2 linked regions of the Sinorhizobium fredii NGR234 genome follow. The protein of the gene in region 1 interacts with the protein of each later gene in a pairwise test. Links are inferred from orthologs where the notes say so. Each region holds a gene or a part of one and is shown on either strand. Other genes may lie near its edges.

The links.
Region 2: the proteins of rlmN (region 1) and ftsZ interact in binary tests that used the Escherichia coli proteins (3 or more experiments, as listed by UniProt). The link is inferred for Sinorhizobium fredii NGR234 from one-to-one orthologs.

The regions. Positions count from the first base shown.
Region 1 is NC_012587.1:3,406,935-3,411,740, forward strand. Bases 1,142-3,952 are described here. They hold rlmN (23S rRNA (adenine(2503)-C(2))-methyltransferase RlmN), read left to right. Parts: upstream 1,142-1,834; coding sequence 1,835-3,070; downstream 3,071-3,952. Other genes in these bases: NGR_RS27375 (invasion associated locus B family protein), read left to right, coding at 1,142-1,603; NGR_RS27385 (LysE family translocator), read right to left, coding at 3,286-3,927. Also shown: NGR_RS27365 (4a-hydroxytetrahydrobiopterin dehydratase), read left to right, coding at 1-249; NGR_RS27370 (YkvA family protein), read left to right, coding at 328-705; more of NGR_RS27375, read left to right, coding at 1,100-1,141; NGR_RS27390 (argininosuccinate synthase), read left to right, coding at 4,094-4,806.
Region 2 is NC_012587.1:2,159,917-2,164,777, forward strand. What follows is about bases 903-3,768. They hold ftsZ (cell division protein FtsZ), read right to left. Parts: upstream 3,283-3,768; coding sequence 1,522-3,282; downstream 903-1,521. Other genes in these bases: lpxC (UDP-3-O-acyl-N-acetylglucosamine deacetylase), read right to left, coding at 903-1,200; ftsA (cell division protein FtsA), read right to left, coding at 3,381-3,768. In the rest of the region: more of lpxC, read right to left, coding at 247-902; more of ftsA, read right to left, coding at 3,769-4,712; cell division protein FtsQ, read right to left, coding at 4,709-4,861. UniProt on the Escherichia coli protein: Essential cell division protein that forms a contractile ring structure (Z ring) at the future cell division site. The regulation of the ring assembly controls the timing and the location of cell division.

The sequences.
Region 1 (4,806 bases):
GCCGAGGACGGCGCCTCGATCTGGAAGGCGTTCCGCTTCCGCAATTTCGCCGAAGCCTTCAGCTTTATGACGCAATGCGCCCTTGCGGCGGAGAAGCTCAACCATCACCCGGAATGGTTCAATGTCTACAACAAGGTGGATGTGACGCTGTCGACGCACGATGCCAGCGGGCTGACGGAGCTCGACTTCAAGCTGGCGGCGAAAATGGATCAGGCGGCCGCCGGCCGGATGCCAGACCATTTGAAATAGGCCATTTGAAGTAGCGCCATTTGAAATAGCACCCCGCCCATCCCATATCGAGCTTCGGCGAAAGGCGGAACGGACGCGATGGACGATATCAAGATCGGTGAGATCCTTCTTCCCGGCGAGGAATCCGAACAGGAGCGCCGCGAGCGCAAGGTGCGCCGCAGCTTCTGGCCGACCTTCCGCCGGGCCGTGCGCCAGGTCCCCTTCAGCCGCGACCTCGTCGCCGCCTATTATTGCGCGGTGGACCCGCAGACGCCGACGCGCACCCGCGGCATTTTGCTCGCCGCACTCGCCTATTTCGTCCTGCCGCTCGATTTCGTGCCCGACGTGCTCGCCGCCGTCGGCTTCTCCGACGACGTCGCCGTGCTGACTGCGGCCTTTGCGGCGATCAGCGGCCAGATCAAGGAAACGCACTATCGCAGGGCCGACGAGACCATTGGCGATCGCCCCGGCGAATAGCGACGGCGAGCATCGCCGCATCGCCGCCCGCAACGACAAACTCTTGCCCGATTCTTTGTGACATAGATTCCGGAAACGTGACCGCTGCGAGCAGAAAAGGCAGCAGGACGGCGCGTCCGACGAGATTTGAGACAGGATAACCACCGGGCAGGTCCTCCAGTACCGACGTTCGACCGAACCGGCAGGTCCGCACGAAAGAACCGCAATGCCCCAGAATGGCCAATGCTGTACGGGCTACGATCGGTCCGCCTCCCGGGGAGCAGGCGACGCCATTGCGGCGTTCGTTGACGGATTGGTAACCTGAATTAAGTCAAAATATATTCAAATCGTGTCTATGCAGTGCCCGTGAAAGCCTGGTTCGGGCAACCGCAAGCTAGAAAATCGGCAGGAACACATGTTTGCAAGAAAGATCGCAACTGCAATCGCACTCGTACTGGCGGCAGCCGGCGCAGCTTCCGCGCAATCGCCGACGCGAATCCAGCAGTTCAACGCCTGGGGCGCCTACTCCTACCAGTCCGGCGGCGGCAAGGTCTGCTACGTTCTCTCCATCCCCAAGGAGAAGACTCCTGCCGGTGTCGACCACGGCGACATCTTCTTCCTCGTCTCGCAGCGCCCGGGGCAGAACATCAGCTATGAACCGCAGGCGATGATGGGGTATCAGCTGCAGGACAACTCCAAGGTCAATGTCGTTATCGACGGACGCACCTTCGTGATGTTCACCAAAGGCAACTCGGCCTGGGTGGAAAATGCCGCGGAAGAGCCGGCGCTGGTCGCCGCCATGAAGTCCGGCAAGGACATGTCGGTCAACGCGAAGTCCCGCAAGGGGACGGCAACGTCCTACTCCTATTCGCTCTCCGGCATCTCGGCTGCCCTGAAGCAGATCGAGGCCTGCAAGTAAGCCGCGATAGTGCTTGTCGATCGCCAAGGCCGGCCGCTGCGCCGGCCTTTTTGCTTTCCGGTGACGCGCTCATGGTGACTCGCCGCCGAAAGAATGCTAAAGCGCCGGCAATTCAGAGCCCTGCGCCCCTTCGAGCGCGCACCGAGGCTCGCCCATACTTCAATTCGAGCATCGGAAGATGATCCGGAGACGCACTCCGGACAGGCCCCGCTCCATGACAGGACCACGAGCATGCCAGCCACTGAGATCTTGAACAGGGCGGACATCGTCAAGGCGCCGCAGGTGCGGCCTCAGCCGCAAACGGAAAAGCCGTCGCTGATCGGCCTGTTGCGCGAGGACATGGCCAAGCTCCTGGTCGAAAAGGGCGTGCCTGAGCGGCAGGTCAAGATGCGCGTCAGCCAGCTCTGGCACTGGCTCTATGTCCGCGGCGTCTCGGACTTCGACCAGATGTCGAACGTATCGAAGGACATGCGCGAGATGCTCAAGGAGCATTTCACCGTGGCCCGGCCGGAGATCGTCGAGGAGCAGGTTTCGGGCGACGGCACCCGCAAGTGGCTGCTGCGTTTCCCGCCGCGCGGCGCCGGCCGGCCGGTCGAGATCGAGACCGTCTATATCCCGGAGGAAGGCCGCGGCACGCTCTGCATCTCGAGCCAAGTCGGCTGCACGCTCACCTGTTCCTTCTGCCACACCGGCACGCAGAAGCTGGTGCGCAACCTGACGGCCGAGGAGATCCTCGCGCAGCTTCTGCTCGCCCGCGACCGGCTTGGCGACTTCCCCGAGCGCGACACGCCGCAGGGGGCGATCGTGCCGGCCGAGGGCCGCAAGATCACCAATATCGTCATGATGGGCATGGGCGAGCCGCTCTACAATTTCGACAACGTCAAAACGGCGCTGCTGATCGCCTCGGACGGCGACGGCCTGTCGCTGTCGAAGCGGCGCATCACGCTCTCGACCTCGGGGATCGTTCCGGAGATCTACCGCACCGGCGAGGAGATCGGCGTCATGCTGGCGATCTCCCTGCATGCGGTGAATGACGAGCTGCGCGACATGCTGGTGCCGATCAACAAGAAATACCCGCTGAAGGAATTGATGGAGGCCTGCCGCGCCTATCCGGGCCTTTCCAACGCCCGCCGCATCACCTTCGAATATGTGATGCTGAAGGACGTCAACGACAGCCTGCAAGACGCCAAGGAACTGGTGAAGCTGTTGAAGGGCATTCCGGCGAAGATCAACCTGATCCCCTTCAATCCCTGGCCCGGCACGAACTACCAGTGTTCGGACTGGGAGCAGATCGAGGCCTTTGCCGATTTCATCAACCAGGCCGGCTACGCCTCGCCGATCCGCACCCCGCGCGGCCGCGACATCCTGGCCGCCTGCGGCCAGCTCAAGTCGGAATCGGAACGCATGCGCAAGGTCGACCGCCTCGCCTTCGAGGCGATGATGATCGCCAATCACGGCGAGGATTGAGGGGGTTTCTGCCCCTCATCCCGCTGCCGCGACCTTCTCCCCGCCTGCGGGGAGAAGCGGCATACCGCAATGACAGCGCTCCAATATGCGCCTTGAAGTACGGCCTGCTGTCATAAAGATGAGAGAACGGGGAGCGTCCCACTCGTCTCTTCTCCCCGCCTGCGGGGAGAAGATGCCGGCAGGCAGATGAGGGGCAAACGCCGCTCGGACTCGCGTTACCGCGACTGGGTCAGAAAGATCTTCACCGCAAACACCGAAAAGACCCCGGCGAAGCTGTAGTCGATCGCCCGCATCGCCCGCCTGTTGCGCTGCAGCCATGCCGCCAGCCAGTCGGCGGCGAGCACCACCAGCGCGTTGACCGGCATGCCGATGGCGATGAAGAAGAAGCCGAGGAACAGCAGCTTGCCGGTCACCGCCGGATCGTCGGCGCTGACGAATTGCGGCAGGAAGGTCATGAAGAAGATCACCACCTTAGGGTTGAGGATGTTCACCGAGAAGCCGGTGGCGATATTCGACAGGGCCGAGCCCTTCGCCTCGGCGACTTTCGTCACCGACAGGCTCGACCCGTAGCGGATCGCCTGGATCGCCAGCCACAGAAGATAGGCGGCACCGCCGGTCTTCAGGACCAGGAAGGCTGTCGGCGAGGCGGTGATCAACGCCGAGATGCCGAAGGCGACGAGCAGCGTGTGGACGACGATGCCAAGCCCGGTGCCGACCACGACGAAGAGGGCCGCCTTCTTGCCCTGCGCCAGCGCCCGGCTGATGGAGAGGGTCATGTCGGGGCCCGGTGTCGCGGCGAGCAGCAGGCTGGCGGCGGCAAAGGCGAGGAGTGTCGGCAGGCTGGGGACGAATTCCATGGCGTTTTCCCGGTCGGTGATCCTTGGTGATACCGCCGGGCACGCGCTTTTGCCAGCCGATTCATGCATACGACGCTGGTTCCGCTTGTATCGCTTCAAGTTCTGGCTAAAGTGCCGCAGATTTTGCACGGCGGCTTCGCCGCCCCGAAAAGCACGGACAGACATCATGGCATCGCACAAAGACGTGAAGAAGGTCGTTCTCGCCTATTCCGGCGGTCTCGACACCTCGATCATCCTCAAGTGGCTGCAGACGGAGCTGGGCGCCGAAGTGGTGACCTTCACCGCCGACCTCGGCCAGGGCGAGGAGCTGGAGCCGGCCCGCAAGAAGGCCGAGATGCTCGGCATCAAGGAGATCTACATCGAGGACGTCCGCGAGGAATTCGTGCGTGACTTCGTCTTCCCGATGTTCCGTGCCAATGCGGTCTATGAAGGCGTCTACCTGCTCGGCACCTCGATCGCCCGCCCGCTGATTTCCAAGCACCTGATCGACATCGCCCGGAAGACCGGAGCCGACGCGATCGCCCATGGCGCAACCGGCAAGGGCAACGACCAGGTGCGCTTCGAACTCTCGGCCTATGCTCTGAATCCGGATATCAAGATCATCGCCCCGTGGCGCGACTGGTCGTTCAAGAGCCGCACCGACCTGCTCGAATTCGCCGAGAAGCACCAGATCCCGGTCGCCAAGGACAAGAAGGGCGAGGCGCCCTTCTCCGTCGACGCCAACCTCTTGCACTCCTCGTCGGAAGGCAAGGTCTTGGAGGACCCGGCCCAGGAGGCGCCGGAATATGTGCATATGCGCACGATCTCTCCGGAGGCCGCGCCGGATCAGGCGACCGTCATCAAGATCGGCTTCGAGCGCGGTGACGCGGTTTCGATCAA
Region 2 (4,861 bases), 1.2 Mb from region 1 along the record:
CATGTCACCTTAGATCGAGGTCGATTTAAGGTGACATGCAGTACCGCCAGACTTGCGCGTTTTAGAGCAAGTTGCCTCAAGATCGCAATGTCATGATCGGCAATTCATGCAAATTTGTGACGTTCTGGCGGCTTTCCGCGGGTTGTGCACCCTTTTCCACCCGCAATTCGCCGCGTCTTACTCCACCCCGCCATGAAAAACGCCGGCCTTTCGGCCGGCGACTGGAGAGAAGTGAGCTGTCTTTGCTTATGCCGACCAGGGCGCAAAGCCCGGAGCGGCGACCGCGACCAGTTCGCGCGAGCGCGTGCGCTGGCGCTGGGATGCGGTTTCGACCACCTCATAGGCGGTCGGGTCGCTCAACAGCGCCTTGAGGGCATTGGCGTTCATCTTGTGGCCGCCGCGATAGGAGCGATAGCAGCCGAGGAACGGTGCGCCTGCGAGCGAAAGGTCACCCACGGCGTCGAGCGTCTTGTGACGGACGAACTCGTCCGCATAACGAAGACCTTCGATATTGACGACCGTGTCGTCGTCCGAGATCACCACGGAGTTTTCGAGCGAGGAGCCAAGCGCAAAGCCCGCCGCCCACAGCCGCTCGACGTCGCGCATGAAGCCGAAGGTCCGCGCCCGCGACAGTTCCCGTTTGAAGACGGCCGGCGTCATGTCGCCCTTCCAGGCCTGACGGCCGATCAGCGGGCAATCGAAATCGATCTCGACTTCGAAGCGCATGCCGTCATAGGGCGTGAATTCAGACCAGGAAGCGCCCGATTCGATCCGAACCGGCTTGAGAATGCGGATGTAGCGGCGCTTCACGGCCAGCGCCTGAATCCCCGCCTGCTCGATGGCGTCGATGAAAGGCTCGGAACTGCCATCCATGATGGGCATTTCCGCGCCATGCACTTCGATCAACAGATTGTCGAGGCCAAGCGCATAGATCGCCGCCATGACGTGCTCGATGGTGGCGATCGATGTTGCCGGCGAGAGTCCGAGGACGGTGCAAAGATCGGTGTTGCCGACCTGGGACGAAACGGCCCTGAACTCGCTCACCCGTCCGCCGGCGAGAACCCGCTGAAAGACGATGCCGGCATCCGCCTCGGCTGGATGGAAGGTAATCTCTACCTCGGCGCCGGAATGGACGCCAATTCCTTTGAGGGTTATCGGGCTTGCAATCGTCGTCTGAAACCCGAGCAATTCGATTCCCATTCTCTTCGTCACTTTCAATCAAATACGGCCGAAGCCAAACTCTTGCGGGGACACGGCGATTGTCAACACAGACCTGCCAGTCGTGACCGCCGGCTGTCGGCCGAAGCCACGTTCGAACTGACAGCGATGAATCGCATGCGTCCCCTATCCGATGCTGAAAATAAGAGTTCGGAGGCACCATTCCAAATCACTGTTCGTTTCGCTTTGTTACGCAATTCATATGCGCACAATCGAAATAGCAACCCATTGAAATAAAACAGCAATATGAAAATGCCCGGGCTATCGCCCGGGCACCGGCAAGGTAAAGGAACGGCTTGCGAATCAGTTCGACTGACGGCGCAGGAACGCCGGAATTTCGAGCTGATCGTCCTCCTGCGAGCGCATTTGCGGTGCGGCACGGCCCTGATCATCGAGCTGACCGCGACGCGGCGCGTAGAGGCTCGCCTCGGGCGAAAGCGGACGGCGCTGCTGGGAAGCGGCACTCGGCGCTGCCGAGGTCATGTCGGACGAGACGCTCTGGCTTTCCCGTTCGCGCAACCCAAGCGAGCTCGTGATGCGGTTGAGGAGACCCATCGGACCGCGCTCTTCCTGGAGCGCCGCCGAAGGCTGTGCGCGGTGGTCGATCTCGGCCTTCACGACGGGCGGAAAGTCCTCGACCTTCGGCATGCGCACCGGCTCGGCGTGCTGGCGAATGACCTGAGCAGGCTCCTGGCGAACCGGCTGCGGTTGGATCTGCGGCTGAACCTGAGCTTCCACCGGCCGCGGCATCGGCTGCGCCGGACGCGCTACGGCAACGGTTTCCACCGGAGCGGCGCCGGCAAAGAGCTTGCTCTGCGGGCGAAAGGCCTCTTCCTGCACCTGCGGCGCCGGCTGAATGACCTGGGCGCGGGTGGCGATATCGAGCTCGCGTTCCATTTCGGCTTCGCGGATAGCAAGGGCGATCTGATCGACCTGCTGGACCGGTTGCGGTGCGGCCTGCTGCACCGGCTGCGGCTGGGGTGCCGGCTGCTGGATAGCGACAGGCTGTGGCTGGGCCGGAATGGCAGCGGACGGACGGACGATCGGCTTCGGCGCTACCGGACGAAAGTCGGCGGAGCGGCCGGATACCTCCGCGGCTCCACGGTCGATACCGGTTGCAACCACCGAAACCCGGATCAGGCCCTCGAGGTCTTCGTCGAAGGTCGCGCCAAGAATGATGTTGGCGTCCGGATCCACTTCCTCGCGGATGCGCGTTGCCGCCTCGTCCACCTCGAAGAGGGTGAGGTCGCGGCCGCCGGTGATCGAGATGAGCAGGCCTTGCGCGCCCTTCATCGAGGTTTCGTCGAGCAGCGGGTTGGCGATCGCCGCTTCAGCAGCCGCCATGGCACGGCCTTCACCGGACGCTTCACCGGTACCCATCATGGCGCGGCCCATCTCGCGCATCACCGAGCGGACGTCGGCGAAGTCGAGGTTGATGAGGCCTTCCTTGACCATGAGGTCGGTGATGCAGGCGACGCCCGAATAGAGAACCTGGTCGGCCATGGCGAAGGCGTCCGCAAAGGTCGTCTTGTCGTTGGCGATCCGGAAGAGGTTCTGGTTCGGGATGACGATCAGCGTATCGACCGACTTCTGCAGGTCGGCAATGCCCTGGTCGGCGATGCGCATGCGGCGCCCGCCTTCGAATTGGAAGGGCTTGGTGACGACGCCGACGGTCAGGATGCCCTTGTTACGGGCGGCCTGGGCGACGATGGGCGCAGCACCGGTGCCGGTGCCGCCGCCCATGCCGGCGGTGACGAAGCACATGTGCGTACCCTGCAGATGATCGATGATCTCATCGATGCATTCTTCGGCGGCCGCACGGCCGACTTCCGGCTGCGAGCCGGCGCCGAGGCCTTCGGTGACGGCAACACCCATCTGGATGATCCGTTCGGCCTTGGTCATAGTGAGCGCCTGCGCGTCCGTGTTGGCGACGACGAAATCGACGCCTTGCAGGCCCGCAGTGATCATGTTGTTGACGGCGTTGCCGCCGCCGCCGCCGACGCCAAAGACCGTGATACGCGGCTTCAGCTCGGTAATGTCCGGCTTTTGCAAGTTGATGGCCATAGTACCGTTCCTTCTCTTTTTCTGGCCGCCTTGCCGAGCCGGCCAAATCCTTCAAACTCGAATACCCGTCTGCCCCGCGCCCAACGCGCCGGCGAAACTCAGAAACTCTCTTTCAACCACTGGCCCATCCGGGCGATTCGGCTGTTGCCGCCGCCGAGAGCCGAGAACATGCCACCCTGGCTGGCATGGGTCTCGAGATCGGCGACCTGCGGATAGATCATCAGACCGACGGCCGTCGAGAATGCCGGACCCTTGGCGGCGGCCGGGAGGCCGGCAACGCCGAGCGGACGGCCGATGCGGACATTGCGCGCCAGGATCCGCCGCGCCGCTTCCGGCAGACCGGTCAACTGGCTGGCGCCGCCCGTCAGGACGATCCGCTTGCCGACGATCGGGCTGAAACCGGAGCGCTGGATACGGTCGCGGATGAGCTCCAGCGTTTCCTCGATTCGGGCCCGCACGATGCGCGAGACAAGCGCGCGCGGCACATGGGTCGGCTGGTCGCGGTCGTCCTCGCCGATCGGCGGAACGGAGACGATGTCGCGCTCGTCGGCGCTGTTCGGCAGCGCCGAGCCATGCACGACCTTCAGCCGCTCTGCATCCTCGATCCGGGTCGACAGTCCGCGCGCCAGGTCGGTCGTCACGTGATGGCCGCCGAGGCTGACGGCATCCGCATGGACAAGCTTGCCTTCGGCGAAGACCGAGATGGTCGTCGTGCCGCCGCCCATGTCGATGGCCGCGCAGCCGAGCTCGACCTCGTCGTCGACGAGTGCGGCGAGACCGCTGGCATAGGGCGTGGCGACAATGCCTTCGACCGAGAGATGGGCGCGATTGACGCAAAGCTCGAGGTTCTTCAGCGCCGCCCGTTCGACGGTCAGCACATGCATGTCGACCCCGAGCACGTCGCCGAACATCGCCAGCGGGTCGCGGATGCCGCGCTCTCCGTCGAGCGAGAAGCCGGTCGGCAGCGAATGGAGGATGGCGCGATCGGTCCTGAGCGACTGCTGGCCGGCGGCGGCGAGCACCTTCTTGAGGTCGTTCGCGTCGACTTCCTGGCCGCCGAGGTCGATCGTCGCGGTATAGACGTCGCTCTGCAGGCGGCCGGCCGAAACGTTGACGATGAGGCTGTCGATCGTCAGCCCTGCCATCCGCTCGGCTGCGTCGACGGCGAGCCTTACGACGCTTTCGGCGGCGTCCAGGTCGGCGATGACGCCGTTCTTCACACCGCGCGACTTCTGGTGGCCGATGCCGATGATCTCGATATTGTGGGTGCGGCCGGGCAGGATCTGGCTCTCGGCGCGCGGCGTCAGCCGGCCGATCATGCAGACGACCTTGGTCGAGCCGATGTCGAGCACCGAAACGACGTGCGACCGCTTCGAGGAAAGCGGCTTCAGACGCGGCAGGCCGAAACTGGCGGAACCGAACAGACTCATATCCGCTTCTCCTGCGCCTTCAGCATCTTCTCCCTCGCCTTCAGCGCCACTTCCCGGCGCGCAACCGCTTCTGGTGTGAGCTGTACGGTGGTGCGGTCCTCAAGCCTCAGATCGACGGCAGCGATATCGCGCTCGAGAAGCTGATGACC